DNA from 2 places in the Adhaeribacter radiodurans genome. Region 1 is predicted to be linked to the other one. Evidence: riboswitches for the same ligand, from Rfam matches in the RefSeq annotation. Region 1 holds a riboswitch; the other holds the start of a gene.

Region 1 (15,925 bases):
ACCCGTAAATCGCTCCTTTATGGCTGGAAAATTAAACCAAAAAACTAACTTTTTTATATTAATCCTTAAGATTCCCAAAATATTTAGCAAATTCCAATTGTTTTACTTGCATTTTTCTTTAAAACTTCTAAATTACTAAATTTGCAAGCTAGTTATATTGATTCTTATTTTAGGTTGACAGAATTGCGGTTGCTTCAATTTCTATTAATAATTCCGGCTGAATGAGCGCTTTTACTTCCAGCATAGAGGTAACTGGTTTAACAGTACTAAAATACTCTCCGTGGGCGCGGCCAATGTCTTCCCAATTAGCAATATTTGTTACAAACATCCGGGTCCGGACGACATCGGCCATACTTGCTCCAGCTTCCTGCAAGGCTTTTTCAATTTTAGACAAAATGAATTTGGTTTGCTCGTAGGCATCACCTGGGCCAATTACCACATCACCGTCAACGGCTGTGGTACCAGCTACCTCTACTACATTGCCAATGCGCACGGCTCGCGAATACCCTATTACATCTTCCCAAATAGCACCCGAAGAAATATTTTGACGATTTTTAGTTTGCATGATTAACTTAGATAATAGTTGCTTTTATTCCTGAAGTCAGGAGACTAAACTTCCAAATGTCTATGAAGCACAAGTCTTCCTTGGCTAAGACTTTCGCTAATGCTAGGCTTGTTTTATTTATTTTTAGTCTTGCTACTTAGATCCTGCTACTTGGGTCTTGTTTACTTAAACGCCGGAATACCCGTAATATCGGCACCCGTAATAAGCAAATGAATGTCGTGGGTGCCTTCGTAAGTAATTACCGATTCCAGGTTCATCATGTGGCGCATAATCGGGTATTCGCCGGTAATCCCCATTCCACCGTGAATTTGTCGGGCTTCACGGGCCACCTGTAAAGCCATCTCTACGCTGTTGCGCTTGGCCATGGATATTTGCTGGGTAGTTGCTTTACCTTCGTTTTTTAAAGTGCCTAGTCGCCAGGCCATTAGTTGGGCTTTAGTAATTTCGGTGAGCATTTCGGCCAGTTTCTTCTGCACTAGCTGGAACGAAGCAATGGGTTTATCGAACTGAATCCGCTGCTTGGCATAATTTAAGGCCGATTCATAACAGTCAATAGCGGCTCCAATAGCTCCCCAGGAAATGCCGTATCGGGCGGAATCAAGACAGCTTAAAGGTCCTTTTAAACCTTCAATGTTAGGCAGAATATTTTCCTTTGGAATTTTTACGTTTTCAAAAACCAGTTCGCCGGTTGTACTCGCGCGTAAGCTCCATTTATTATGAATTTCGGGCGTAGAAAAGCCTTGCATTCCCCGTTCTACAATAACCCCTTTAATCCGGCCTTCTTCGTTTTTGGCCCAGACTACGGCTACCTGGCAAGCGGGAGAGTTAGAAATCCACAGTTTAGAGCCGTTCAAAACAAAATAGTCGTCCTTTTCTTTGAGAGAAGTGAGCATACCCCCCGGATTGGAACCATAATCGGGTTCCGTTAAACCGAAACAACCCAACCATTCGCCACTCGCCAATTTTGGTAAATACTTACGCCGCTGCTCTTCCGAACCATATTGATAAATAGGAAACATAACCAATGACCCTTGCACCGAGGCAGTAGACCGCATTCCTGAATCGCCACGTTCAATTTCTTGCATTATAAGGCCATATGAAATATAATCTAGCCCACCGCCACCGTATTCCGTTGGAATGGTAGGACCAAAAGCACCTACTTCGCCAAATTTTCGGACAATTTTTATTGGGAAATACGCATCCTGTGCCCACTTTTCTATGTATGGTGAAATCTCCCGCCGCACAAAATCACGCATGGTTTGCTGAATCAGCTTATGCTCTTCGGTTAGCAGGTCAGAAATTTGAAAATAATCGGTCATAATTAAGGATCGCGGATTTAAGCGGATTAATAGGATTACGCAGATTTTAAAATGTAAAATTAAATAGATTAAAAATTCGACCTATGTGGATATTCTTGAAAGATAGCTAATGTTCTATTTTAATAAAGTTATACTCAATTAGTAAGCAATTATATACTTTTTAGGAAGATACTTCTTTAACCTATGGTATTATAACCTAGCTTTCTCAGAATTGTTGTGTGCCTGATAAGTTACCACTTCTTGGCAGAATCTCCATCCATTCTATTATAAATAATTACCGGTCTTCCCACTAAGTTGCTATCTTAACCTTGCTAAAAATAAAAAAGCCTCCGAAGAAGCTTTTTTATTGAATTTCTCAAAAATTGCCTACTTATATACAATGTAGTCCATTCTGTTCCTGGCAGAGAATCTTAATAACTTTAATTCATAAAAAGAATCCGCGTAAATCCGCGATCTAAAATTTAACCCCTACCGACAATAAAAAATTACGGGTAGCCTGCGGATAATAATAGTTGTAATCGTAGCGGGTAGGGTCGCCGGAGTATTGCTCACTGAACGTATACCCATTTGCCTCATACTTTTTATTTAAAATATTGTTAATGAGTAAACCTAATACCAGTTCTTTCATAAACTTAGGTTGAATGGTATAACGCAAGCGCACATCGGCTACCTGGTAACCTTTTATTTGGCGTAAATCATTGGATGTATTATCTAAATACTGTTTGCTTACAGTTTTGTACAGTAGGGCTGCTCGTAAACCTTTAACAGGCTGAATTTCTAATTTATGCGCCGAAATAAAATTAGGCGAGAAAGAAATATCGGTCTCAGCATAAGTATTTTCTACAGTATTTTCTACGTTATAATCGGCATCGTATACATAAACTGTTTCGAGGTAATTTTTAATTTTATTCCGGCTAAGCGTAACCGTACTGCTAAACTCAACCTTATCGTTCCAGTTAACTAAACCGGCTAACTCTACACCTGTACGGTAACTCCGTTTAATATTGGTACGCAACGGCGATCCCACGTCGTTTAACTGACCGGTTAATACTAATTGGTTATAATAATCCATGTAATAATAATTCGCATCTAAACTGTAGCGCACTTGCCTGCCATTGGCGTAGGTTTGGTTTTCCCGTAAGCGGTAACCTGCTTCCAGGTTATACATGGTTTCGGCTTTAGGTTGCTCACTCCCTTTGCGGTCCACAAAATCGCTCCGGACTGGCTCGCGATTACCTACGGCGTAAGAAGCATACACTGTTTGATTGGGCGTAAAAGCGTAAGTTATACCGGCTTTAGGATTTAAAAAAGTGAAATTTGCTTGCTGAGTTACATCCCGCTGGTTGTCGTCGGTACCGGCTAATTCGTAATGAATAATTCGGGATTGGACATCCCCGAACAAACTTAATTGATCGGTTGCCTGGTAATTTACTTTGCCGTAAACCGTAAAATCGGTTTTTAGAGCTTCGCCCTGGTAATAACGCTGCCGGATTTCACTGTTAGAAGCAAAACGTGCCCAAATTACTTCGCCGTAATGATCGCCATCGTAGCGGTTCCAGGAGCCACCTAAAGTTGCCTTAAATAATCCTTGGGCAGCATGGTAGTTAAGCGCGTAAGTAGCTCCGTAAAAATAATTATCGAGCCATTTGCGGCGGATTAAATCAGTCCGGGAAATGGTAGTATCGCCGAGTATAACGGGTGGCAAGTTATAATTGGCCAAACTTTGATCATTTTTATATTGTTCGTAATAGCCTTTGCCCCGGGTTAAATGGAAGGCGCCTCCAAAATCAAATAAAGACCCAAAAGTTTTAGAATAATGCAATTGGTAATGATCTTGCTGATAATTATCCGTCTCGTTGTTGTAGGTTAAAGAATTATAAGTACGATTTGTTTTAAGTGAATCTTCGGGCACCCCGTTCCAGGCCTGGTAGGTTTGCTCCTGCCCCGAAAAAGTAACAAACTTCAGCATACCGGTTTTACCCGTGTAACCCGCCGCAAAATAATACGATTTCAGTTTAGAGAAAGCCCGATCGATGTAGCCATCCGAAGAAATTTTAGATAGACGTCCATCAATAGTAAATTTATTATGCATTAACCCGGTCCCAAAGGAAACCGAATGTCGCCAGGTGTTAAACGAACCAAATGTATTAGTAACTTCGGCGTAGGGTTCGGGGGTTAAGCCAATGGTGCGCATGTTTAAACTTGCCCCAAAAGCCCCCGCCCCGTTAGTAGAAGTTCCTACTCCCCGCTGTACTTGTATGTCCTGCACCGAAGAAGCTAAATCGGGCATGTTCACGAAAAAGGCTCCGTGCGATTCGGCGTCGTTGACCGGAATACCATTTACGGTTACGTTAATGCGGGTAATATCCGAACCACGAATACGAATACCTGTATAACCTACCCCTGCTCCCGCGTCGGAATTAACTACTACTGATGGGGTTTGTTCTAACAAATAAGTTAAATCCTGACCGAAGTTACGTTCAGAGATTTGTTTTTTATCTACGTTGGTAAAAGTTGTACCTGTTTTGTCGTTAGCCCGAGTAGCGGTAATTACCACTTCGTTCGCTCGTAAACTGGTGGGGTTTAACGTTACATTTTGCGTAATATCTTGCTGTACTTTTAACGTAATAGTACCCGTTTCATAACCCAAATAGGATACGGCTAAAGTTTGTTTACCCGCTGGAATAGCAGATAACTGGTAAAAACCTTGTTCATTGGTAGTAGTGCCGGTTCGGTTTATTTGAACGGTGGCCCCTATTAAAGGCTTCTGAGAAAGCGCATCCACTACCCGACCACTCACTGTATATTGAGCAAAAGAATAAAAAGGCCCTACCAAAAAGACCCAAAGTAAAAGTACGTGTTTCATCCTGCTGAAATAGATTAATTAAAAACCAAGCAGGAATGCCCGATAAAAAATAAGCAACAAAAGAATAACCGTGTTTCCCTTCGCCGGCATTACCCGGATCAGGTTCAATGGGTATGATCTCAGCCCGATTTATTAAGGCACCCCTAAACTGCGTCAAAATTAACCGCAATTTTTTTTATTACAAATATTATATCTTATTTACTTTTTATTTATTATATTGTTATCCTGATTTTGAGCACAAAAAATGTTGCAGAATCAGGCCTGAATAAAAAAACCTCTTATTAGGTATTACGTTACAATCATAATGGCCTTATTAAATGCAGCTTAACCTTTAATAGTGACTAAATGCTATGTTAATTTCACTACTTTATACCTTTGCGGTGCTTACTATACTGGCGTATTTTATTGTAATGCCCCGCCGGAAATACAATAGACCTTCTTCTGAAGGCAGCGATGATGATGGTGGCGAGCCAATTGGACTAGATTTACCGGATCTAGACTTACCCCCGGGAATTTCTCTTCCTGTAAATGATTTTGAACCGGATTATAATAAACCTGCTCCCCGCATTTTTGTGCGCGAAGATGGTGTACTAATATATTCCTAAGAAGTAGTTTAACCGGTCTGCAAAAAAGGCTTTTGCCCTGATACTTACTAATCAGAGCAAAAGCCTTTTTTATTTTTTAAATTAATCAATTTTGAAATTCTTGATTATTTAGATTTCCATTTTATAGAAGTTTAACAAAATTAAAATTGTAAAAATACTTATTCGAAAGCATTTTTAAACTTCTCATCCGGCTCTCAATACCATTGTTTAAGCATTGCGCTTATATTCGAAATTATTCCAGGTTCATTTTCCTGAAGCTTATTACTTCACAGCTATAATATACTCACAGGTAAACACTTCATTTGGCGGTAAGGTTATTATACCTTCTTTCTCGGTAAGCTCGCCGGAACTGTTTATGCTATCGGCAATGCCGTGCCAGGGTTCGAGGCAAATAAACGGGGCATCCTGGCCTTTCGTCCAAATGCCTAAATACGGGTAACCTTTAAAAGTAAAATCCAAACCGTGATCATGATTTTTGCTTCGCAGACTAATTTTTTCGGAACGCAGGTTCTTTAAAACTATCGCATCTTTCTCCGTAAATAATTTATAAGTAAGCGGCAATTGATTGTCATTTTCGAGAGGCACTGGTTCCGTTTGGCCGTTCTGCAAACCATTATTCAATAAATACCTTTCTAAAGTTTCCGGTTGCTCGAATTTCAGATAGTAATCCGAAAATTTTTCATCAGGTAATAAGGGACAATTAAAACCTGGATGCGCTCCCAGAGAAAAATACAAACTATCTTTTCTGGGGTTTTCCACCCGGTAACTTATGGTTAAGGCATTTTCTGCTAAACGATAGCTTATAAAAAGCCCAAAATCGAAGGGATAGTTCGCCAAGGTAACTTCGGACTGGTTCAGTCGAAATGTTAATGAATTTTCGGTTTTACTTTCTAATGTAAAAGATTGGTCGCGGGCAAAACCATGTTGTGGTAAAGTATAAGACTTACCCTGGTAAGTGTACTGGTTATTTTTGAGCTTACCCACCATAGGAAACAAAACCGGAGCATGCCGCGCCCAAATCGCCGGATCTGCCTGCCAGATGTACTCTAGGTTTGTTTGGGTATTTTTAAAACTACACAGTTCTGCGCCGTGCTCCTGCACGCTAATTTGGTAAGTATTGTTTTGAAGAGTATGCATGAGAGTAGGTAAGTTTCAGATTATAAGCTTTACGTTCTAAGCCATAAATTTAAATTCCCGCCTGGGTAGCTTATTTAATTACTAAATTAAGTTGCTTTAAAAACAACAAGCAACTTAGCTTTACAATACAAGTTTATCTATCTGCTGGCGAGCAACTTCAAACCGATCGTGGTAAGAACCGGAAATTGTTACAAAGTTAAATTTATGATTTAGTAATTCGCGTTGGTACCAATCAAAAAAAAACTGCCGCAAATGCGGGTGTTCGCGTTGTGGATCTGGTTCCCAAGGCAAATCTATGTCCATCAGCAAGTACAAATCTATATTTTGTTGCTTAATAGCTTCTTGTAGCCAAACCGGACTGGTACTATACACATTTTCCAGCCAAATTTTTAGCACTATCAGTTCAGTATCAAAAAAAATAAGCTTGGGTGCTTGTTCCAGAGCTTTATTCATCCGGGCTAGCTGCTCCTTTGCAATATTTTCTACATCCGCCTGCGTGTAAGGTCGGTGCAAATTAGCTAAGTATTCGCGGGCGTATTCTGGCACCCAAATGGCTCCGTAATAATTTGCAAGTTGCTCGGCTAAGGTAGATTTCCCCGTTGATTCTGGTCCGGTAATGCCAATCGTAATTGTTTTTTGAGGCAATGATTCGAGATTTATAAGTTACTAGCTTAAACATGCTAATTTTTATTTACAAAGCAAAAGATGAAAGTATTACGCCTTACAAAGCTGAAATGTTAAAAGCCCAGAGATAACCGAAAAATTAATCTTCATTATTCACAAAAATCTATTATTACGTTATGGACTTAGTTTTACAAACTGGAATCTTAAATTCTGTTAATTAAAATCATTACTAAGTTGGCCGCTCTTCTCTTGATAAATCCGAATAAAGTTTTTGAATTTAAGATCCCTACTATCCATAATTACATCCATTTTTTTAGTAAATTTCTGTTACTGAACAATGTAGCTTCGGCTGGTTTTAAGTTTATATGATTTATTTTACCTATTCTTTATTCCTGATTAGTATTGGATACCATACTGATTTGATTAACTTTTATTAATACCCAACTAATAAACCAGGAAGCTTGTGTAATCAGGCAACCTTCTGCATCTAAGCAACATCTACTATTTAATCAATCTATTAAACTTAACTGCTATGAAAAAAATTACAGGAATTTTCTTGATTCTGACTTTCGCGATTGTTGGTTTATTTACGGCCTTTAAAAGCATGGCCGACGATAAAAAACCGTTCCAGGTAAAAGAATTTACTTTAAACGGAGCCGGTAAATTACAGGCTAAAACTTCAGGTGGAAGCATTAAAGTTACGGGCGGTTCGGGCAACCAGGTAAAAGTAATGGTATTTGTAACCCCATCTAATTGGAAGCGACGTATGGAAGCGCCCTCGCCCGAAGCTTTAGCCAAATACACCATCGACGTTCGGCAGGAAGGTAATACTATTTACGCCATTGCCGAGCGCAAAGAAAGAGGCTGGAATAATGAAAATGGTCTGAACATTGGTTTTGAAATAGAGATACCCCAGCAAATGGCTTGTAACCTGCGCACCAGCGGCGGCAGCATTAGTTTAGAATCGGTAACCGGAGAACAACAAGTAGAAACCAGCGGCGGAAGTCTGGCCTTTAAGAACATAAAAGGCAACATGGATGCTAATACATCTGGCGGTAGTATTAACCTGGCTAATTACCAAGGCGACCTGGATGCTAAAACCAGCGGTGGCTCTATTAACGTAGACGATGCCAGTGGTAGACTGAAAGTACATACCAGCGGTGGTAGCATTCACCTGGATAAAGTAGCCGGCGATATTGATGCCCACACCAGCGGCGGTAGCATTCACGCGGAAGTACAACGCTTAGGCAAATATTTAACTTTGGAAACCAGTGGTGGTTCCGTTCACGCTACTGTACCCGGCGGTAAAGGTTTAGATTTAGATTTAGAAGGCAACCGGGTAAAAACTGCTTTAACTAATTTTAATGGCACTTCTGATACGCGAAGGGTAAAAGGAACCGTAAATGGCGGTGGTATTCCGGTAAAAATGAGCACCTCAGGCGGTACTACTGAACTGTCTTACCGCATGTAGTAATAATCTGAAATCATTTCTTAAAAGAAAATGCTGGTATACGCATAGACGGCATTTTCTTTTTATTTCTAGATTTAAAACAATAAATCATATTAAGGCTTGAAGAACCTTTACCTAAAGTATCAAATTAAGAATATTTAACTATATCGTTCTTCTACACCCAAGCCAAACAAAGCAAAATCATACTTTACCGGATCAAGCGGGTCCAATTCCTGAAGTTTGGCGGTAAGTTCAACGGCAGTTTGCCAATCGGTTTGAGGACGGGTAATTAAACCTAAACGGCGGGCTACCCGATCCACGTGTACATCGCAGGGGCAAATTAAATCGGCGGGTCGCATGTGTTTCCAAATCCCAAAATCTACTCCATTGTTATCCTGGCGTACCATCCAGCGCAAATACATATTAATTCGTTTACAAGCTGATTTACGGGCAGGAGTAGAAATATGCTTTTTGGTGCGGTTAGGTGCTTCGGGTATAGAAAACATCAGATTATGAAAGTATTCCAGCCTATCCTTCTGATTATAAATTTTAATGGAATCTGAACCTACAAAAGCTAACTCTAAAGAATCGTGCTGCTGATAAAACTGGTTTAAAAAGTAAACCAAATAAAGTAAATCGGTATCGTTAAAAGTCCGGTGTTTAAAGCCCAGTAAAGCTTTCAGGTCCGAGTCCTGGTGATTTAAAATAAAATCATAAGGCACTTGGTCGAAGCGTTGCATGAGCTCGTTACATTTCGCTATAATAGTTTTCCGCTGCCCCCAGGCCAGCATGGCCGCAAACAAACCACTTATTTCAATATCCTGCTTGCAGGTAAACTTACGTGGAATAGAAATTGGGTCATCGGCAATAAAATTTGACCGGTTAAATTTCTCATAATTATGTTCGAGCAACGAATAGAGCTCCTGGAAAGGCAACATGGTTTATTTTTAATAAAAAACTAAAAAATAACTCTGCCTAAATCTCCGGAATGGAAGCTTAGGCAGAGTTAACTAAAATTAAAAAGTAAATACTATTAAGGCATGTAATTAACTTCTACCTGAAAGCGGCTGTCGGAGGCGGCAAGTTTCTGGTAGGCTCGCTTTGATACTCGAATAATAACTCTATCGTTGGTACTGTTTTCAGGTAATTTACCACTTACCCGTACGTACACACTTTGGTTATTTAAGGTATTTTTCACTTGCAAAATAGTACCCACCGGAGCGGTTTTATGCAAGGCTAAATATTTATTGCCTTCTGCTTTGTCCATTATTTCTGCCATCCCGCTTTCCGAAATCCGGCTTAAGTTTTCGGTGTAGCGGGTTTCGGTACGTTCTTCTTTTACATCCGAATTATCCCGGGTTGCCACCGAAGCAGTAGCCGATTTAATTTCTTCCCGGCGGGTAACAGGCTTTGTGCTGGCTGTTGGCGTAGTACTTACAACCTTTTCTTCTGCTTTTTCCTCATCTGCAATGGTCACCGGACTGGAAGTACTTGTTCCGGAGCTAGTAACCGGAGGCGCCACCACTAAACTTTGGCCTTCCTGCAGATCGTCGGAAGCTAAATTATTCCATTTTTTAATATCAGAGGTGCTTACATTATATTGCCGGGCAATGGAATACAAAGTCTGGCGGGCTCCTACCTGGTGCACTTTATTTCCATTACTACTTTCGTTTCCTGTTGTTGGGCTGGTTATTCCAGGACTAGTAGGCACCGAAGCAGAAGCTTCTTTTTGTTGACTAATTACCGGCGAAGTACTTTGGGCAGAAGAAGCTATACCGCGACTGGGAACAAAAACCGTTTGCCCTACTACTAAAGAGGTTACTCCCGGATTAGCTTGTTGTACTTGGGTAACCGAAACACCGTAGCGACGCGCTAAAGCATAAATTGTTTCTTTAGGGGCTACTTTATGAACGGTGAAGCTTTTACCATTTTTAACAACTGTACCTACCGAATCTACTAATGCCGGAGTAGCGGCTTGGGCAACCTGAATGAAACCGCAAGTAAAAACTGCGGCCAAAAAACCTTTAATCATACTAATATTCTAACGGGCTGAAGTTTCTTTCTTATTTCAAATTTAACCTTTCGCCCCGGATAAAAAAATTTACTTTTATTGCCAGCCTATATTTTCCAGAAAGATTTATCCACATTTGGGTTAAGGATTCTGCTAATTATTACTATTTAAGTCAGCTAGGTAATAGAGAAGATTTCAGATAGAAGAAAAAGATTTCTGCTGATGATTAGAAAATATTAACAGAAAATTTAAATTATATAAAAAAAATATTCTATGAACAAGAAAAATAAATCTTATTCCTAAAATCCGGAAATAACAAAAAGCTTACTGATTAGAAGACAGGATTTTATCGGCTACTTCGTACTGCACTTCTACCATAAAGCGGTTGTCTAAAGCTCCGAGGCGTTGGTAAGCTCGTTTCGAAACTTTAACGATTACTTTATCATTCGAACCAATATCGGGTAGTTTACCTATTACCCGCACCGAAACCGCCTGGTTATTCATCAGGTTACGAACTGTAATAAAAGAGCCTACAGGCGCAGTTTTATGCAAAGCCAGGTACTTATTACCCGGTCTACCTTCGCTGATTAATTCGGCCAGGCCACTTTCCGTTATCCGCGATATAGTTACCTTGGGAGCATCTGCGTCAATGTTGTCGTCGTGGCGAACAGCGGGGTTATCGGTTGGTACTGTTTCCGGACGAGAAACAACTACCGGCGCTTGCGTTAAAGTAGCTTCTTCGGGTTTAACCGGACTTACTGGCATTACCGCAGAATTAGCTACTGCTTTTGTGGCAACTGCCTGGGGTTTTACAATTAAAGTTTGATTATCGTGTACGTTATCGTCCGGCAGATTATTCCATTTTTTTAAGTCGGCAACGCTTATCCCATATTGGCGGGCAATAGAGAATAAGGTTTGTTTGCTATCTACCTTATGTACCTGATTTCCTTGTCCGTCAAACAGAGCTGGTCCGGCAGGCTTAGTACTAACCGATTTACCTTTTGGCTCTGTTTTAACCGGTGTTTTAATTTGATTTACTGTTTTAGCCGGATTACCTTTTACCACAGGCATTGGAACAAATATTACCTGTCCCACCAGCAGCGTGGTTAAACCCGGATTAGCTTGCTTAATTTTGGAAACAGCAACGCCGTATTTCCGTGAAACAGAAAAAATTGTTTCTTTCGCTTGTACCTGATGCCGGATTACCTGATTGCCGTTAGGAGCCTCCACTTTTACTGTATCCAACGGGGTTGCCTGACCGGCATTACAAACAGAAACTGCTCCCAGCGAAAATAAAGCCGCTACTAAAACCTTCATCATAACCATAATCATTAAACGGAATACCCTACCAGTGTATTTTTTTCTTTAATAAACAGCAGCGTATTATTAACTATAAAAAATGCATCCTGACTCAAACCGGAACCAATAGATACTAATACTTCTTCCAACAGCATCAAGCCATCGACGGCGGAGTAAACGCCTAAAATATTTTGCCACTTACTCTCAGCTATTAACTCGTAATAACCTAAAATTAGAAATTTTTCGGTTTCCAAATAATCAATAGCGCCATGAGCCTGCCGCCCAGAACGGGAAAGAATAAACTGACTCAGCAAAGCAAAATGCTCGCTAGTAGCCGGATGATGAACCGGAAAGTTACTACCAACGGTCCGTAAGCGATTAAACCTAGCTATTGCGGCCTGTGCTTCTTTTGGTGTAATATCTTTTTCCAGAATGGCACCGGTTTGAGCATCTACAGCCAGTAAACGATCCTGTTCTGTTTTAACCGGCCGGGCCAAAATCCGGGAATTATTAGCAAATCCGTAAAAAACCACTTGCTCGTGTTGCCACTTAACCTGAAACGAATCAGCCGTTATGGCCGTGATTCCCTGGTGAGTACCAATTGCCCGATTTCCAAAACCATGCAGGTACAATACTCCTCCCGAAGCTTCTTCCAAACCAATCCACCAGTTTTCGGGCAACCGGAAAGGGCCTACTATCTGACCCGTACTTAAATCCAGAACTGCAAATTCCACTTGCAACCGATCACTGTTTCGTAGCTCTAATACCAGCAAATTTTGTTCATAATCTGGCTTTATTTGCCAGATTGGCGCTTCAAACGTAAGCGAAAACTGTTTTTGCGGAATAGTAACTTTCAAAAGAATAACGGACCAGAACAACCAACTACCTGGTGTTGCAAAGGTAAAAAATCTATTGGAAAGCGAGGCTTTAAATTTTGAGATAATCTGGTTAAGACACCTAACGGATAACTGAAGAAAGAATTACTAAATTTACTTTTTGGACAGAAGAACCGCTTCTTTTGCCCAAACTTAACTTAAATTGCGGAGGTATTTTTTAGATTTACTTCGTTAAAATTTTACGATAATTCATAAATGGAAATAATCGGTATTATTCCGGCCCGTTATGCTTCTACCCGGTTTCCGGGAAAACCTTTAGTGTCTATCCAGGGCAAAACCATGATTCAAAGGGTGTACGAACAAGCCAGCCAGGCAAGGTTATCTAAAGTTTTGGTAGCTACCGACGATGAACGGATTTTGGCGGAAGTACAGCGATTTGGCGGGGAAGCTATTTTAACAGCAAGCCATCACCAAAGTGGCACCGACCGTTGTTTTGAGGCCTATACCCGCTACAATGTACCCCACGATTTTGTAGTTAATATCCAGGGCGACGAACCTTTTATTCAGCCGGAACAAATTAATTTACTTATTTCCTGTTTCGAAAACCCAGGTACCCAATTGGCTACGCTGGTTAAACCAATTGAAACCACTATTGAATTATTTAACCCGAACTCGCCCAAGGTGGTTATTAACCAACATCAGGAAGCGATTTACTTTAGTCGCCACCCCATTCCGTATTTGCGCGGCGCGGAAGAAAGCACCTGGGCCGTAAAACATTTATATTATAAACACCTTGGCATTTACGGCTACCGCTCCGACATTCTAGAGCAAATTACGCAGCTTCCTCCCTCACCTTTGGAAAAAGCAGAATCACTGGAGCAATTGCGCTGGCTGGAGAATGGTTTTAAAATTTCAGTTGCTGTAACCTACCAGGAAACCTTTGGTATTGATACTCCCGACGATTTAGAAAAAGTTTTGCAACAAAAAGGATAAATGGGTAAATTTTAATTTTCTAAAATAAAGTATAAGTCGTTCTTAAAGCCAAGGATATAAATTTTGCCAGCTGGTTAATTGCCAACCTTTTTCGCTTTGTAATTTGCCTGGGTAAGAATTTGCAAAACTTTATCGCGGAAATCGCCTTGAATAACAATTTCCTGGTCTTTAATGGTACCGCCTACGCCGCACTTATTTTTTAATAATTTACCTAATTCTTTTAAATCTTCTTCGGAGCCAACAAAACCTGTTACTAAGGTTACCTGTTTACCAGCCCGGGCTTTTTTATCGAGTTGTACTTTTAAATTTTGTTGCTGTGGCGGCAAGGTAGTTACCTGCTCCTCTTGCTCATATTCGTATTTGAATTCGGGATCGGTGGAGAAAACTACTCCTTGCCGTCCTTTTTTGTTTTTATCCGCCATTTTAGGTTTTAAGTTTTATGTGCTGGGTTGTACGTTTTTATTATTATTTTTTTACTATCAGGTAAGGGCCTTTTTATTTTAGCTTCGAAGCTGTTTAGCATCTTCAAAATTTACCTAAGTAGTCAGTCAAAAATAATCAAATATTTAGTATTGATATTATCGAGTACTTGGTGCAGATAAAAAGATAAAGAATCGAAGTTAAGGAAGGCCTTAAAATCGAGTCATTGGTTCAGCGATTGTTTACTCTTCACTACGCCATGCCTGTCAAACAGTTGTTCCCACATCTGGCTTAAGCTAAACTCCTTGCCGGTGGATTCCATTAACAGGAGCAACGGCAAAAACATCCAGTCACTCAGCCGCGAGCTGCTCGGCTCAATAAAACGACTCTGCCGGGCTAGTTGCTTCAAGGCTGGTTGGTCAAAGAGAAGGCTTAATCGAGCTAAAACTTCCTCTTCGGACACACTGCTGCTCCTGTGCGCTGCTTGTTCCATGCCCCAAAAACAACCAGGATCCGCCTTTTAATTCCTTAGCCGGTCGGATAGGGTGAAGACACCAACATGGGCCATATTTTTACTATTATTCGTAAGATGAATCAGCTTCTGTGTAAACTTATGATTAAAGCTGCCTACAAGCAGCTTTTTTAATTTTAGGGGTGAGCGGCTACCAAAATAAGCGCAGGATTCGTAGTTTTACCAGCTAAACCGCACTGGCATTATGGACGAACTTCAGGCACAGGCCCGTATTCAGGAACTTACGCAACGCATTCACTATTTAAATTATCAATATTACCAAAACAGCATTTCCGAAATAAGCGATTACGATTTCGACATGCTGCTCGACGAGCTTATTCGCTTAGAGAAAGAATACCCGCAATATCGTTTACCGAACTCCCCTACCCAACGGGTGGGTGGCACCGTTACGAAAACCTTTAATGCTGTTTTTCACAAATATCCCATGCTCTCGTTGAGCAATACGTACTCCGAAGAAGACTTGCGGGAATTTGACAAACGGGTACGAAAAGTATTGGAAGGCGACTTTGAATACATTTGCGAACAAAAATTTGATGGGGTTGCCATTAGTTTAACCTATCAGAATGGTGAATTAGCTATGGGGGTTACCCGGGGCGATGGTACCCGCGGCGATGATATTACTCAAAATATCCGCACCATTCGGGCGCTACCCCTGCATTTGCAAGCAGGTGATTATCCAACTGAATTTGAAGTACGCGGCGAAGCTTTTATGCCTTTCTCGGTTTTCCAGAAACTAAACGTGGAGCGGGAAGAATCAGGAGAAATATTACTGGCCAACCCTCGTAATGCTACTTCGGGTACTTTAAAACTGCAAGATTCCTCGGTGGTAGCCAAGCGTAAACTCAGTTGTTTTATGTATAGTTTGCTGGCGCAACCTTTGCCTTTTGATACGCATTCCGAGTCGCTGGAAGCTTTGCAACGCTGGGGTTTTCCGGTATCAGATACGTATCGCAAGTGTGCCACCCTGGAGGAAGTTCTGGCTTATATAAACGAATGGGAAACCAAACGCTTTACTTTGCCCATTGCCACCGATGGCATTGTAATAAAAGTAAATAATTTTCATCAGCAAGAAGAATTAGGCTATACAGCAAAGAGCCCTCGTTGGGCCATTGCGTATAAATACAAGGCCATGAGCGCTTCTTCGCGCCTGCAAAGTATCCGGTACCAGGTAGGCCGCACCGGAGCCGTTACGCCCGTAGCTTTGTTAGAACCCGTGCAACTGGCCGGTACTACCGTTAAACGGGCCTCCCTGCACAATGCCAACGAAA
Region 2 (15,925 bases), 2.6 Mb from region 1:
CATAAATGCTAAATATCGATTACCATTGAGGGTATACATCTCGTCCGGAATAGCTTGATTCAAGTCTAATAAATTGCCCATCTGTTTATTGTTAATACCTACTAAGGCATATTGGAGAAACGAAAGGCCATTACTATACCTATAAATTTCTAAAAGCTGTTCATCTAATTTAATGGATAAAAACTCTTCGACAAATTTAACCATCCGGCTATCTACCGGAGGGAAAGTTCTAATTAACTGCGGGTATTGTTTCTTTAATGCTACTATTCCATTTATAATTTTATCCATCTTCTAATGAAAAGCATACAATAGCTTAAGGTTAATATTTATACAATCAAAATATCCTATGCGCGGATTTACTTCCATGCCTTATGAACTTGTCATACGACTAAACGAAGCCTTATTAACTCTATTCTGAATTAAATAAAAACAATAAAGGGCATTAATAGCCCTTTATTGTTCCTTGCGTGTTTCGTAACCTGATTTATTAATAATTAGGGTTCTGATTTAAATTCGGGTTAATGTCGGTTTCTTGTTGTGGAATAGGCAACAATTCATTTTTACCTTTTACAAAGGTGCTGAATGCCGGATCGCGCTGGGCTAATTCCGGACTTAAATCGCCCCAACGGGCTAAATCGTTCCACCGGTGCCCTTCGCCCGCTAATTCTAGCAACCTTTCCGTTTTTAACTGTGCTAAGAATTGATCCTGACTTAGGTTAGGCATGGCAGTAGATAAAGGAGCTAAACCAGCGCGCTGCCGCACCCGGTCTACGTATGGATACGCCTGCGCGGTACTACCAGTGGCATTTAAGGCTTCAGCGTACATTAATAACACATCGGCGTAACGGATGTAGCGCCAGTTATTAGGCGAGTTGTAGCCTTCCTCGTTTTTCCAATGATCGTTCAAGAATTTACGAAACCAAACCCGCTGGCCATTATCTGTGCCGTACCGTTGTGCAAAAGCCTGTCCATAAATCTGGGTAAATTGCGGTCCACGCACGTCAGTAGAATCAAACAGAAAAGTAGCGGCTAAACGTGGGTCTCTATCCCCACTAACAGTTGGTTCTTTCAAGAACTGATGCACTACCCACCGCTGGGCTTCGCCATCAGACCAGCCAACACCCGGAGGTGCAAAAAATTGCGCAATAGAGGTACCATAATTTAAATTATCTGCCCGGGGATCGGTATCGTCGTCGTGGTTTTCGGTAGGGTTCCGCTGGAATTGCCATTCAAAAACCGACTCGGCGTTGTTTTCAGTGGTAATTAAAAAATTATCGCGGTAATTAGGCATCAGGCTGTAAAGCGAACTACCTTCGCCGGTTACCAGCCATTGCAAGGGCGTGAGGGATTCGTTGTATTTACGTTGTTGCAAGTAAGCTTTGGCTAATAAGGCATACGCTGCGCCTTTGGTCGCACGTCCTAAATCGTCGGGGTTTGCATAGGTAGTGGGTAAAACGGCAACTGCCTCCGTCAAATCTTTTTCAATCTGCGCCCATACCTGAGCTTGCGGTGTTGTAGTGGGTTTATCGGTAGTGGTAGAGGGTTCCAGCATTAAAGGTACATTCCCCCACAAGGTTACCAGGTGAAAGTAAAATAAACCCCGCAGAAACTTGGCTTCGCCGATTAACCGTTGCTTTTGGGCATCATCCATTTGAATGGCGGGCACGTTGGTAATAACCTGGTTGGCCCGAAAAACACCTATGTAGCTGTCGCGCCAGATATCGTACGAACCCCAGAAATTGTAATCGGTTATCCGGAACTGGTCCATGTTATTTACGATATCGGTAGCCGGACTTTGGCTACGGCCTTCATCGGAGCGAATAATGTAATAAAACGGTAGCCAACGCGAAATAGCGCCTCGGTGCAGTGTACTGTAAACCGCGTTTACTCCTTTCTGGGCATCATCGGCGGTTTTCCAGAAAACTTCTACTGTTGGCTGGTTGGGGTTTACAATATCCAATTCTTTCTCGCAACTGCCTAAACCTAAACAGGCAATAAACAGGGAAAATATAAAAATCTTTTTCATATACTATCTAGATGAAGCTTAGCTTAAAAATCGCACTGTACACCAAAGGAAAATACGCGGCTAGCCGGCCAGTTACCTAAATCTACTCCCCGTTCCAGAATGCGGGTGCGGGCAATGTTAGGATCAGGATTTCCCACTACGTCTGGGTCCAGGCCAGAATATTTAGTTATAGTAAATAAATTCTGTCCGCTGATAAAGAAACGGGCATTTTGCAGACCTGCCCGGCCCAATAAGGCAGCCGGCACGTTGTAACCCAGTTCCACGTTCCGTAGCCGCACGTAAGAGCCGTTTTCTAACCAACGATCGCTGTCTCCGCGGTTGTTATCAATAATGCTTTGCTCGGTATTTAAGGCAATGCGGGGATCTTCGGTATTGGTGTTGGTTGGGGACCAGGGACTAATATCGCTCCGGAAATTAGTTTGCTGGTACGAATCTAAGGCTCGCCGGACATCGTTATAAAGCTTATTGCCAAATACGCCTATCAATTGCAAATTGAGGCTAAATTGCTTGTAAGAAGCATTAAACTGAGCACCGGTTTGAAGCTTAGGCCACGGCGATCCTCTAAAAGTGCGGTCATTGGCATTGATGGTACCATCTCCATTCTGGTCAATAAACTTTACATCGCCCGGCTTGGCATTAGGTTGAATTTTTAACCCGGCAGAATTTACGTAATTATTTACTTCTTCCTGAGTCTGAAACAATCCATCGGTTTGAATGACGTACCATTCTCCTAAAGAACGGCCCACCTGGGTGCGGGTATTGCCCGACTGAATGTAGTTAATGCCTTCGCCCTGGTTTCCTACATCTTCTACTACGTTTTTAATGGTAGTAAAATTACCGCTTATATCCCATTTCAGGGCTTGGTTACTGTTGCGATAAGTAGCCGAAAACTCGATACCTTTGTTACGGATAGACCCGGCGTTAATAAACGGATCACCCCGTAAATTTCCCAAATAGCCAGCCACCGGCAATTGCAATAAGTTATCATTCGATAAAGAGTTATATCCTTCCAGCGATACGATTAAGCTATTGTTAAAGAAGCCCGCATCAATACCAATATTGCGTACCACCCGTTCTTCCCATTTCAGATTTTCGTTAACTACCTGGGCTTGGGTGCTGCCAACAAAGGGAGTTTGGTTAGGTCCAAAAATGGCTCTAGGGCTATTATTGATAAAAGCCGTGTAATCATAAGAACCTTGCGTTACAATACCCAACTCACCGTAAGAAGCATTAATTTTTAAATCGGTTACCCAGTCCACATTAAAGAAGCTTTCTTTGCTGATGCGCCACCCGGCGGCAACAGAAGGAAAGTAACCGGTGCGGTAATTGGATCCAAAACGGGAGTCCTGATCGATACGGCCCGTAAGAGTTAACAAGTATTTATCGTTGTAGGAGTAAATAATCCGGCCCAGGTAACCGTATAAACGGTAATCTATAGGCCGTCCGCCACCGGCTACCGAAGTACCGCTGGCCGAACCAATGGTAGTAAAGTAATTATTGTTATAAATTTGTAAGTCGGAGCGGCCGCCGGAAGTATTTTCGCGCGTAACGTGCTGTTGCGTAACCCCCACCACGCCGTTAATACTATGTACGCCAAAAGTTTTATTAAAATTAAGTGTATTTTCGAACAAGAGATTCAAGTAGCGCGAACGGTCTTCGTCGATGGAACTGTTGCGCGGAGCTGCATTAAATTCCCACACGCCCACTTTCCGGATTTCGTTGTAATAATCAAAACTAACCTCGGCACCGGTATTAAAGCGGTAGGTTAACCAATCAGCAATTTTAACATCTACAAAAGCATTCCCTACCAGCTTGGCATAATTAAACTTGCGGGGATTTAAATCGGCGATAGCTACCGGGTTCGACACGTACGTAACCGCATCTACCCGCCCAAAGCCCCAACCAGCCGGGTTAGTAGAATTTATATAACTAGGGTCCCGTACCGGAATAATCGGCAGCATTTGCGGTGCATTGTAAAAAGGATTTATTTCGGTAGTATTGGTACCCGGAATATCTTTGGTATTGGAGTTAGAAAGCACCATGTTTTCGCCGAAGGTTATCCGCCCTTTAGTGCTGCGAGTATTTACCCGCAAAGTAGCCCGTTCAAAAGAATTACCGATCAAAACGCCTTTGTTCGTAAAATAGCTGCCCGAAATAAGGTACGTACCAGTTTTAGAACCTCCTGATAAAGAAAGGTTATAATCCTGTACATTGCCCGTGCGCATTACTTCGTCCTGCCAATCGGTGTTAATATTCGGGTTAAAAGCCGAACCTATGCTGGCGGGCGGAGTTTGGCCCGAATTCTCGTATTGAGTACTCTGCATAGTCGCAAACTCGGTGCTGTTCATTACATCATAGCGTTTCGGAATGCGTTGAATGCCATAACGCGCCGAAAGCGAAACCTTAGCCGGACCTTCTTTTCCTTGTTTAGTGGTAATAATCACTACTCCGTTAGCCGCCCGCGCACCGTAAATAGCTGCCGCCGAAGCATCTTTTAATACCTGAATAGATTCAATGTCATTGTTATTAATAGTGGTATTGGCATCAGCAATCATCCCGTCGATCACGTACAAAGGATCGGTGTTGGCAAAACTAGCTGCACCCCGCACTTCAATACGAGCCATTTGTCCCGGAGCCCCGCTGTTGCGGACGGTAATACCAGGGGCTAAGCCTTGTAAAGATTCGGCCACCGAGTTAGTGGCTACGCGGTTAGCGGCTGCCGGGTTAATCACCGAAACCGCTCCGGTTAGATCTTGCTTCCGCACGGTCTGGTAACCAATTACGACTACTTCCTGCAGGGCTTTGGTATCTTCGGCTAAGGTTATGTTTACCGTAGTGCGGTTATTAATTACCACATCCTGGCTGGTATAACCAATGAAAGAAAAAGTGAGGGTGCCATTTTCCTGACCGGCTGGGATGCCAATACTATAACTGCCGTTGGCATCGGTGGTAGTACCGTTAGTGGTACCTTTTACCAATACCGTTACACCTGGCAAAGCTTCACCACCTGCACCGGAAACAGTTCCGGTTACCGTGGTTTGGGCGTATAAGTTACTGAAACATAAACTTAACCCCAGTATAAGTACTAGCTTAAAAGCAGTATAATTTTGCCGGTATAAGTTTAAACGGGGGGCAACCAAAGTAAAAAGAAGCGGGGGTATCAGGTTTCTCATAAATAAACAGATTTAGTAAATTAATTTATAGGAAAAGTAAACTTAACAGAATTTAAAAATCAGGAACTTTGATTTTTCAACGGAGCCGGAATAAAAGAGTTATTGAACATTTTCTAATTGTACTATAGAAAATAGCAGTTGGATTAGTTTTTTTATAATATTTTAACCGAAATCCTTCTAATAAGTTACGTAATCGGGCAGTTATTTATGCAGAAAACCGGCCGTTAAAACCTCCTGAAATAGTAAATATTCTAAATGCTTCTTTCCCCGAAAGTTTTACTGCTGATGTTCCAATTAATAAGCCTGTAAGAGAAAGCTAAATGCTTGTAATAGTTCTTTGGATCTAAATATTTAAAGGAGAAAGGTGCCTATTTAAATCAATAGTTTAAAATAGAGATTGTTTCTTACATTTCTTCTCACTTAAGCTTGCCTATTTTTTTCTGATTGCTTGTAATGTATTGCAGGTTTAGTCGTCTTTGTTAGTGGAAGTTTTATAATTCTCTGCTATTCTACTAACTAACCTTTCATCAACATGAAAAAATCAGGAATACTCGCCTTTGTTTGCTTTACTATTATGGCCACGAGCGTTGTAACGGCGCACCGGAGTTTAGAATCCAAAAACAGCTTCACTACACCTAAGCCGCTAGAATCAACTGCTAAAGTCAACGCCATAGCTCCACTCACTTACAAAACCAAGCTGAGTAACCGTAAAGACAACCAGGTGCAGATACAGGTGTACCGGAGTTCGGTGGAGGTAGTAGGGCATAATTCTGACGAAGTAATTATAGAAGCTAAAGACTATGAAGTACCGGAACGGGCCGCAGGTTTACATTCACTTTTCAGCGAGGTAGAAGATAATACCAACCTGGGACTGGCAGTAGTAAAAGAAAATAACACACTTAAAATTATGCAAGCTTCCCGGCGGGGCAGCGAGTACACGATTAAAGTGCCAAAAAATGTGGCGGTAATATACCACGAAACTAGTCCGCACGGCGGTAAATTTGAACTCTCCGACACGGCCGGGGAAATAGATTTAGAACTACAGCATGCCAGCGCTACCCTTACCAACATTACCGGCCCGGTACAGGCAAACGCCATTCATGGCCACCTGGATATTAAATTTTCTGAATTGAACCAGGCCAAAGGCAGTTCTATTAAATCTGTACACGGCCCGATTGATATAACCCTGCCCAGCACTACCAAAGCCGATTGGGAACTGGCAGCCAACCACGGCGAAATTTACACCGACTTCGACATTAGCCGCCCCACCGATAGTAAAAATGGTTTAGCTAAAATTGCCGGCAGTAATACTATAAAAGGTAAAACCAACAATGGCGGAGTAGAAATGAATATTTCGGCCGTGCACAGCGATATTTTTATCCGCAAGCAAAAATGAAAAAATAGTAAATTTCAGGTAGTACGGGGTACGTTTACAAAACCAAACTTGTCTAAAATCCAGGTTCAGAACAAGAAAGCTACTGGCAGAGACCGCCATCCGGTAAGGAACTAACCGATAAAAAAGATAAACAGGAGAGAAGACCAATAAATGACCTTATGGAGACTGCCTGGCAATTGCTCTTAACTAGTTAGCTCCTTTCCGGAGGACGGCGAGAAGAGATAAAAAGCAACTTGTTTCAGGCCATCTTGTTTACGAAACGCTACTTTCCAGTATTTACTTTTTGTTTAAACGCATTTGATTTCTCTTTCCATTTAATTCTAATATCTAATTAAAATATGAAAGAAAATATTACCCTGGCCTTGCTTGGCTGTCTTTTTACTTTGCAGGCACTGGCTCAGCCTAAAATAATAGAAAAAACCATGTCGGTGCCTACCGATAAAAAAGTAAATTTAAGATTCGACATTGGAAATAACATTAAAATTACGGCCTGGGACCGCGAAGATGCTTCCATTAAAATGACGTACCAAATTAACGGGGGCCGCCTGAACAACGCGCTGCAACCAACCTTTAACGCCGAAAACGGTATTGCCCGCATTGATGTAAAATTTGACCGGGAATTATTAAAAACCGGTCGCGCCGAAGACTGCCCGGATAACCAACGCAACAATTACTATTATCAGGATGGCGTACAGGCATTTACTTGTCAGCAGATTGACTACGAAGTTTTCGTGCCCCGCGACGCCGCTGTAACAGTAGAAAGTGTGCATTGCAGCATAGAACTCCGGGGTTTAACCGGTCCCGTGCGCGCAAAGTCTATTCATGGGTTTGTGGATTTGAGTTGGCCGCAAAAAAAAGGCGCTGATGTTACCTTAAAAACCGTTCACGGCGATGTGTTTTCGAACTTGGCTATTAAATTCCCCGGCAAAAAAGACGAACGTCGTTTAATGGGCTCCATCAATGGCGGAGGAACTTCCATAGACCTGGAAACTATTCACAATAATGTTTACTTCCGCCAGCAACAATAATGCGCTATACTCCTGAAAGTAAATCTGTTGTGTACTTAGAACTTCTCAAAACAACAGTAAACCCTGGTTTATTTGTTTTAAAATTTACTAAACTCCAATTTGTGCCTTAAGAGCTTCTTTTTACGTTAAAACTTAACGCCGGTATTGGCCCAAGTGCTTTTACCTGAATATGTTCCATTCTTTTGATGTTAACGTTCAGGAGAATTATCTTATCTTCCGTTTCTTTTTGAGAAAGGCCTTTCCTATAAGAATTTGGTTTACAAGTTAGTGGCCGCCTCTTGTTTTTCCAGACCAAGTACCCCCATTTTTATTTTAGCCTCCATAAAGTCTTCTGCTTCGATAGGCTTATTAAAATACCGTCTTAGCAGGGCAAGTTGCCCCACGTGGGTCAGCATATCGGCTAAAGGGCCTTGGATGAGTTGCAAAGCTTTATCTAACTCTACTTTATTCTTAGTTAAAGCATTATCTGTTGCTTGCAGTAAGTTAAAAAAGCGCCCGGTTTCTTGTTCTTCTGGTAAAGCTACGGGTCTTATTACTTCCTTTTCCTCTATTTCTGCCAAACAAAAACTGAGTACCGATGCCATATGATAGAGTATCTCAACGGGCTTGCGCGCGCCGCTACCCGAATTGAACCGCAGAAAATCTGTTTCCACGTTTATTATACATTTTGTTAACCGGTAGGCAATCGTGGCGAGTAAATGCCTCAGTATAGTGTTGGTTTCATTGGTCTGGTCAGATACCATAAGAATGCAGTTTTAAGGCCCGGGGTAGTAATTTAGTAAATAACAGCATCCAGGCAGAACCTATTTCTAAAGAAGATTAAATAATTTAATAAAACGCACGTGCCTGGGGTTTCTTTATTCCTGTAATAAAAGGTAAGAAAAAACTTAATTAGCTCTGCTGAGAGTACGCCTAGGGCTATTATTAGCTGGTATCTGGTTAGTCCAGAAGGTATAACTTCACCAAATCTATCACGAACCAGAGCATTCGTAAAGGTTGCTGTACTTAACTTTTAGATTAGGCTGTTAGTTTTTTCAGCATACAAACGCTGTTTTCTACTCCTACATACTGACCGTAATTCGGGATTAAAGAATAACCGGATTTCTGATACAAACGGATGGCTTCGGGCTGCTTTTTACCAGTTTCCAGGATGCATTCGGCAAAAGCTAATTCTTTTGCCCATTGTTCTAACTCCCGCAAAATTTCACCGGCAATTCCCTGCCCGCGGTATTCCGGCAGCACAAACATTCTTTTTACTTCGGTGGTTTGATCGGTGTATGGTTTTATAGCACCGCAGCCCACCGCCAGGTTATTTTTATAAGCTACTACGGTGTGTTTAATCGCGTTAATTTTATTATACTGCGCATAAAAAGCATGTTCTTCCCCATCTCTAATAGCTAAATCCTTATCCAGCAGAACTACTAATTTTTGAAAATCCGGGTTATCAGAATCGGTGCGAAGAAGAGTAGTATTAGTCATAGTTTTTAGGTAAATGTAATTTAATAATTAGCCCAGGCATTTACAACCAATGTTCATTCCACAGCAAACAACGGGTAAAAGCACTCTGTAAAGATATAATTTTGTTCGACTGGAAGTACTTTTAATCTTACCGGATCGCAGAAAAGAAACGCTACTCCTTACTACTTTCCAGAAGTTTAAAATCGTGGCTATTTTGGTATAATAATTCGGGATTCCATTTTTCTACCAGAGGCGCTTCTAACTGCTTCTCGCGGTACTCATCCGGCGACATAATGGGTATGCCGCAAATAATAGGATAATATCTCTGGCATTGTGTACAGGTTAAAACCCCTTCCATGATATTATTCGACGTATCGCGGGTAATTATTTGTAAATCGAGCTCGGCTTTGTCGAAAGGGCAACAAAGTTTTTGAATGGTTTCCAGTTTCATATTAGCTTATTTTAGTTAATTCGTGAAGGTATTTTTGAGTGGTAAGCCCAATATTATCGGAAGCCATAATACCCGATACAACCGCAATTCCATTTAGTGGAAGTTCCGCCAATTGCGATAGATTATGAAGGTTTATGCCGCCTGCCGCAAAAAAAGGCAAGTGGGTAATGGCGCGCGCTTTTTGAATATTTTCGAAATGAACAATTTCGCAGGAACCAGCCGTTGCTGATGGGAAAAGCGAACAAAAAGACAGGTAATTAAATTGGTTATCGTGCGCCCATTGTACTACCGCTAAATTGTTGGAGCAAGTAATGCCCTTGTAAAACTCTCTCTTAACTGTGTTTTTTATTTCTGCTAAGTTATCAGGTACAGAATCAAAATGAACGCCATCCAGTAGAGTAGTAAGAAGCAAATGCCAGTTATTATTTACTAAAACCGGTACCTGGTAGCTGTGGCATAACGTGCAAATTTTGTTTATAACCGTAACAGAAGCATTCTCGGTATTATACAACTGAACAATGCTCACGCCATTCTGCAGGGCTTCCTCTAATTTCTCCCGCAGAACCAATTCTTCCAAGCCAGCATCGGCAATTAAGTACAGGCCACCGGAAATATTTCTAATTCTTTCCATTACTGCCAGTTGTTTTTGAGGGCCTTAAAGAATGCTTCCCAATACGGATCGTGGTGCTGGTAAATAAGCGGTTGCTTTTCGCCGGTTTCTTCGGTTATATACAACCCTTGGCTACTATCTACCATTTCGCCGATTACGGTACATGGGATATTTTTTTGCGCCAAGCTGGCGATTACTTCCGTTTCGTGTCCTTTTTTTACGCTTAGCAACATGGCTCCGGCCCCAATGCAATAGCGGGGATCTAAAGAAAAAAGCTGGCAAACTTCCTGCTGAACGGAATTGATTGGGAGCTTACTATTATAAACCACTACTCCGTTTTGCGAAGCAACCGCCATTTCGTAAATCGCTCCTAAAACTCCCCCTTCGGTAACATCGTGCATGGCTGAAACAATTGGCTCATTATCGTTATTCTGATTAAACTGAGCGGCAATAAGGGCATCGGGCAAAGAAGAAGTCCGGTAAAATAAACTGCAAGCCTGCTGGTAAATCTCCTGGCCTAATTTGGATATTACTGTTTCCGGAAAGCTCATAGCCAGAATAGCCGTAGAAGAAATGGCGCATTGTTTGGTTACCAGAATTGAATCCCCGACCCGTGCTTTTTTGGAAACCAGTATTTTATTTTTTTCGGCTACGGTAACCATAGTACCGCCACCCGCTACCGTAGAGTTTTGCCCTTCTATGCTGCCGGTATGCCCGCCCGTTATGGCTACGTTTATATCAGAACAAAATTGATGTATGTAATTCCAATAAATCCGGAAATCAGCGGTGGATAACGAGGGTGGCAGATTTAACACAAATTGCCCGTATTGGGGAGCAAAACCGGTAGTAGCCATGTCGTTAGCCATTAAGTGTACCGAAAGCCAGGCCGACTCTTCTAACCCTAATGAAGGAATAAGCGATAACGGATCGCTGGTAAGGGCCATAGCATAATTGTTGGGTAAATCTATTACCGATACATCCACGCCAAAGCCAGGCCCGGTAAGTACTTCTTTTCTGGGGAAACCAAGTTTGCCGGCAAAAATTTCGTCAAAACCAGTTTGGGTTATTTTACCAAGTGCGGCCATGCTATACTCTATCTTTAAATTTTATGTATAATCCAAAAAAATCGCCGTAAGGCAGGTGCCATTGCTGCACCGGGAACCATTTCGGTAAACCCGTACACGTCCATTTAATAGAATAATCCCGGTCGGGCAAAGCCTGCTGAATAATTTCTATTAGTTTGGCGGGAGTATAAAAAGTAGCGGTAACGTAAAATGGATTTTTACCAAAAGCCTCCTGAATGCGCCGCCGGAAAAATTTAGGGGTATTGCGGTTCATCATACCCATAGCAATACCGTATTTACCTACCCGGGCCGCCTCCCGAATTACTTTTACCGGGTCTTTGTAGTATTCAAAAGTGGTAATGAATGCCAGTGCATCGAAGGTATGGTCTTTAAAGGGCATAAAATGCGAATCGGCCATTACTAAATCGCCTTTAAACAAATGCATAGCCTGCCCCAGCATAAACGGCGAAATATCACCACCGGTAGCTTCAATGCCTATTTGGTGCCACCAGCGGGTAAACCGGGTGGTACCGCAGCCAAACTCCAGCAAGGTTTTCACTCTTGGGTCGCCGGATACTAATTGCTCCATTACTTTTTTCTGCCAGATTTCTGCGCGCTTATATCTTCCTTCGTACCAAAGTTCATAAGTATCGGTGTGGTCGCGGTTAAAAAACCACTCCTGGCGATTTTGCCAGTTTCGTAAATCAGGTTTCGTGAGTTGATTCGTCATAAGAGATAAAATAAAAAAACCACAACCCCATAAATAACATGGAGTTGTGGTTACATAGAAATATTCCTGCGGTTGTCGGCATTTCTTACGCTGGTATTATCCAGTTCAAGTTTACGGGTATAATCTCAGCCTCTGGTAAGAAGCACCCCGATGCATTTTATGACTGCAAAGATGGTATTTTTTTATCTACATCAAATTTAAACGGATAATATTTATGCCGCCGGTTTTTTAAATCTCCTTCTAAAAATAGAGTTTAAACGGGCAAATGTCTTATATTTAATAATTTAGATGATTTTAATTAATGCTGAAATGGTATTCCGATAAATCAGGTTAAATAAAGATTGTTTAATAGATTATAAAAAAAGATATACTTAAGGGTTAAAAGTGAACGGCTATGTAATTTCTGGCATAGCAGCCGTTCTTTATCACTACCCGATTATCGTATTTAGGCGGCTCTAGCTAACACCTTTTCATACGCTTTTCTGGGGCTTGCTCTAAAATACACTTCGCCGCAATACGTATAGCCCGATTTTTCAAAAGTTTTCATCATGGCAACGTTATCAAAATTAGTGTCTGCTTTAATGCTGTAAATATTGTTATCAAGGGCAAGCTCTTCTATAAACTCTAAAATCTTTTTGGCCAAACCTTTTCCCGCGTACTTATCTGCAATAGCTACCCGGTGAACAACTACAAAATCCGCATTCGTTAACCACTTTCCTTCAATGGCAGCATAGGCAGGCTCATCGTTCATTATTACGGCACTGTAACCAACAATTTTTTCTTCTGCCGTTAAAACAAATCCTATTCCTTTTTCAATATCTGCCAGAATAACCTCCGGATTGGGGTAGCCGTCTTGCCATTGATTACTGCCGTCCGCTTTTCTGCGTAGTATTGCTTGTTGTAAAATCTCCCATATCGCCGGGATTTCAGAAGTGGTAGCTTTTCTAAAAGAATAATTCATTATTGATATTTATAATCTTGCGGTTCTTTCGGGTAATTATTACTAAGGGGTCGCTTTAATGCAAAGCAGAGGTTTTGCATACTATTGTGTTGTGCTAGGTAATTTTTTAATTATTATACCTGATTGATATAGAACTGAACCCATCTCCGTCTATCACCATTATAGCTAAAGTTAGGCTTTAAGGCTTGCTCCTTCTACTTTACAGATTTACTAAATATAGTTAGAATCCTGATTATCTAATCACGTTCATTTTAACATAACAGATTTCGACTTATACTCGTCATTAAAATTCTTCTTCAATTAAATCCTTGTTCACGAAAGCGCCGGTTGCAGTACCACTGGCAACGGCCAAAGAAACGGCACGACCAAAAGTAGAATTATCGCCGCAAGCATATACCCCAGCCACCGTTGTTCTCTGGAAACCATCTACCTTTAAAAATCCTTGCTCCGTTATTTCGCAGCCTAAATCCTCGGGGATAGTACAATGTTGCACGAACACAGGGCGGGCATAAATAGCATTCACTAAAATTTCTGTTTGGTCTTTTAAAATCACATTTCTAATTTTTCCCTGGTCGTGCTGGAATTCTTTAATTTCGGTTTGAATAATAGAGATGTTGTGCTCTTCCAGCTTGGTGGTTTGCTCGGCGGTTAAAGTAGATTCTCCGTTGGTGAAAAGTATTATTTCTTTGGTCCAGTTCGAAATTAATTTAGCTAACTCAAAGCCCATATCGCCGTTGCCCAGTAAACCGGTTTTTACATTTCTCACTTCGTAGCCGTGGCAATAGGGGCAGTGCAAAATAGAAATTCCCCAACATTCGGCAAATCCGGGCAGGTTAGGCATTATATCTTTTAACCCGGTGGCAAACACTAATTTTTTAGCGGTAAAAGTATCTCCGTTTTGGCTGGTAAGGTTAAATCCCTGTTCTGTTTTACCGGCACTTACGGCTAGCCCTTTGTAAAAAGTAACGGTATTATAAAACGCAACTTGCTCTTTGGCTAAAGCTGAAATATGAGCGGGCGTTTCGCCATCGTGGGTAATAAAGTTATGCGAATGCGGGGTTTGTTGGTTGCAAGGCTGACCGCTATCTATAATTAACACCTTGCGTAAAGCCCGGCCCAAACTCATGGCTGCCGAAAGCCCGGCGTAGCTGCCACCCACAATAATCACATCGAAGTTTTTAGAATTTTCCATAAAATTAATTTTTTAGGTTCTGATTTCCGGAAAAAGTAAAGGGCTTAAGCATTTGGGTAAGTACTCCACTATATTTTCCGGAGAATTACCTGGTTTTTGGTTTGGCAAACCTAAGATTTATTTTTATTATTGCAACTGTGTTGCAATAATAATTTATGAAAAGAAGAAGCACGCCCTCTAAACAGGCTATTTTAGATATTCTGCATTCTGACCAACGGGCATTTAACCAGGAAGATATTGAGCAGCAAGTAAAGGGTTCGATGGATCGGGTTACAGTTTACCGCATTCTGAACAGGTTTTGTGAAGACGGGTATGTGCACAAAATAGTATCCGACGATGGAAAGCAGTATTTCGCGCTTTGCCATAACTGCGAAGAAAAGCACCACCGCCATAATCATTTTCATTTCCGGTGCCTGAAATGCCAGAAAGTAGAGTGCCTGAAAGAAGAAGTAGAAGTAAAAATACCCACCGGCTACCAACTCCAAAATGTAAATTGCCTGCTAACCGGGTATTGCCTAGGTTGCGTGTAGTAAGCAGGAAAAGTAGAGTTGAGGGGTTTGCACTTAAGCTGGGAGTGAAGTTAGAAACAATAATGAAACTATATTCTTCAGCTTTAGAATTAATTTAATATTTGTATGCTAACACCTACGTATACCTATGAGTATCATAAAAACAAAATAAAGTTTCTTAGAAAACGAAGATTTGATTTACCTGAGTAGCCTCTAACGAAATGTGAAGGAGGCATTGTGAATATTCAATGTTATTACAAGTGCCTTAGTTTATTTGATATAGATTATTATTAAAATCCTCTAACAAAAACACTTTATCAAAAACACTTTCAAACAAAAAGTTTAAGTTATCGGGAATTTCATAGGAACTTTCTCCTGTACTTCCGACTACAATTAATAGCCATAATTTATCACATCCAGCTTTTTTATAATCAATAACTTTTTCCTCCTTTTTCATAATGGCCTCTAAAAGGTTTTGCTCACTAAGATTTTGTTGCCACCAAGCTCCTAAGTTTGGACACAAGCTAATTTGTGAATGTGGCATTTTAAAAATCCTATCGATTAACGGATTCTCTACTAATTGATTGGTTAAGACAAATTCAGTAATTACATCCTTTAAAATTGTTCTAATTTCTGGTTTGTGCTTTGGTTGAAAATCTAAATATTTATTCAAATAACAATTTGCTAAAAAGTTTGGAAGTTGTTTCTCACTTCGTAGGTCTTCTTCAACCATCGAAAATATATTGTCATAAAACCCTTCCTTCTCTTTATGGCTTTGGCTTAATAGAACTTCGTGTTCTAAACCAATCAAGATGTCATCTTGAGCTAAGATAAAATCCGGCCGCTCATACAATTTTTGAATTTTTAGATTTTTAAAAAACATCAAAAACTTTCCTGTATGGCAAACTTCTAATATCTTTTTCTTATTGGTGTTTCGATTATTTTGCAATAAGTTGAGACTAGGATTGATTAACTCATTTAATCTTTCGTGGTAATTTTCGTGGTTTATCTGATTGACGATTTTCATGGCATTTCTGGTAACTTGAATATAGATGGAGTAACTCCGGTCATTGGTATTATGCCAGAAGCCACAGCAAAGCCAAAATAATACTCTTTATCTTTACTAAGCCTGGCAAATCTTATATTCCCTAAAATATAGCAAAGTTTCATTTAACCTGGTCGCAAGCTTACTTTTGGTATTTAGTAACAATTAGGCTATCATACTGAGCACGCCTTTTAACCGGGTAAATGGCTGTTCTAAAAGCGAACAAAAAATTGTATCGAAACCGGACGTTTTACACTCCAAAAGCTATATAACACATTGATA

What was found. Region 1 has a riboswitch for thiamine pyrophosphate ahead of HUW48_RS15970 (TonB-dependent receptor). Riboswitches for the same ligand answer to the same signal wherever they lie in the genome.
Region 2: it holds a riboswitch for thiamine pyrophosphate, as region 1 does, so the genes downstream of both, HUW48_RS25735 (class I SAM-dependent methyltransferase) here and HUW48_RS15970 (TonB-dependent receptor) in region 1, are expected to answer to the same signal.

The regions. Positions count from the first base shown of each region.
Region 1 covers NZ_CP055153.1:3,949,885-3,965,809, forward strand. Annotated here, with positions in the region: gene HUW48_RS15960 (RidA family protein) at 170-565, opposite strand; gene HUW48_RS15965 (acyl-CoA dehydrogenase family protein) at 727-1,884, opposite strand; gene HUW48_RS15970 (TonB-dependent receptor) at 2,339-4,750, opposite strand; TPP riboswitch at 4,808-4,905, opposite strand; gene HUW48_RS15975 (hypothetical protein) at 5,101-5,355, shown strand; gene HUW48_RS15980 (aldose 1-epimerase family protein) at 5,617-6,492, opposite strand; gene HUW48_RS15985 (AAA family ATPase) at 6,613-7,137, opposite strand; gene HUW48_RS15990 (DUF4097 family beta strand repeat-containing protein) at 7,649-8,587, shown strand; gene HUW48_RS15995 (TIGR02757 family protein) at 8,725-9,504, opposite strand; gene HUW48_RS16000 (septal ring lytic transglycosylase RlpA family protein) at 9,600-10,598, opposite strand; gene HUW48_RS16005 (septal ring lytic transglycosylase RlpA family protein) at 10,902-11,897, opposite strand; gene HUW48_RS16010 (DUF4905 domain-containing protein) at 11,909-12,733, opposite strand; gene kdsB (3-deoxy-manno-octulosonate cytidylyltransferase) at 12,968-13,705, shown strand; gene HUW48_RS16020 (translation initiation factor) at 13,780-14,127, opposite strand; gene HUW48_RS16025 (hypothetical protein) at 14,349-14,618, opposite strand; gene ligA (NAD-dependent DNA ligase LigA) at 14,842-15,925, shown strand, end outside.
Region 2 covers NZ_CP055153.1:6,519,327-6,535,251, reverse strand. Annotated here, with positions in the region: gene HUW48_RS25785 (SMI1/KNR4 family protein) at 1-288, opposite strand, end outside; gene HUW48_RS25780 (RagB/SusD family nutrient uptake outer membrane protein) at 488-2,026, opposite strand; gene HUW48_RS25775 (SusC/RagA family TonB-linked outer membrane protein) at 2,050-5,199, opposite strand; gene HUW48_RS25770 (DUF4097 family beta strand repeat-containing protein) at 5,732-6,595, shown strand; gene HUW48_RS25765 (DUF4097 family beta strand repeat-containing protein) at 6,934-7,623, shown strand; gene HUW48_RS25760 (hypothetical protein) at 7,881-8,366, opposite strand; gene HUW48_RS25755 (GNAT family N-acetyltransferase) at 8,641-9,102, opposite strand; gene HUW48_RS25750 (Trm112 family protein) at 9,254-9,532, opposite strand; gene HUW48_RS25745 (thiamine phosphate synthase) at 9,534-10,163, opposite strand; gene HUW48_RS25740 (AIR synthase family protein) at 10,163-11,227, opposite strand; gene HUW48_RS25735 (class I SAM-dependent methyltransferase) at 11,229-11,936, opposite strand; TPP riboswitch at 12,002-12,096, opposite strand; gene HUW48_RS25730 (GNAT family N-acetyltransferase) at 12,382-12,897, opposite strand; gene HUW48_RS25725 (NAD(P)/FAD-dependent oxidoreductase) at 13,181-14,089, opposite strand; gene HUW48_RS25720 (Fur family transcriptional regulator) at 14,245-14,619, shown strand; gene HUW48_RS25715 (hypothetical protein) at 14,864-15,625, opposite strand.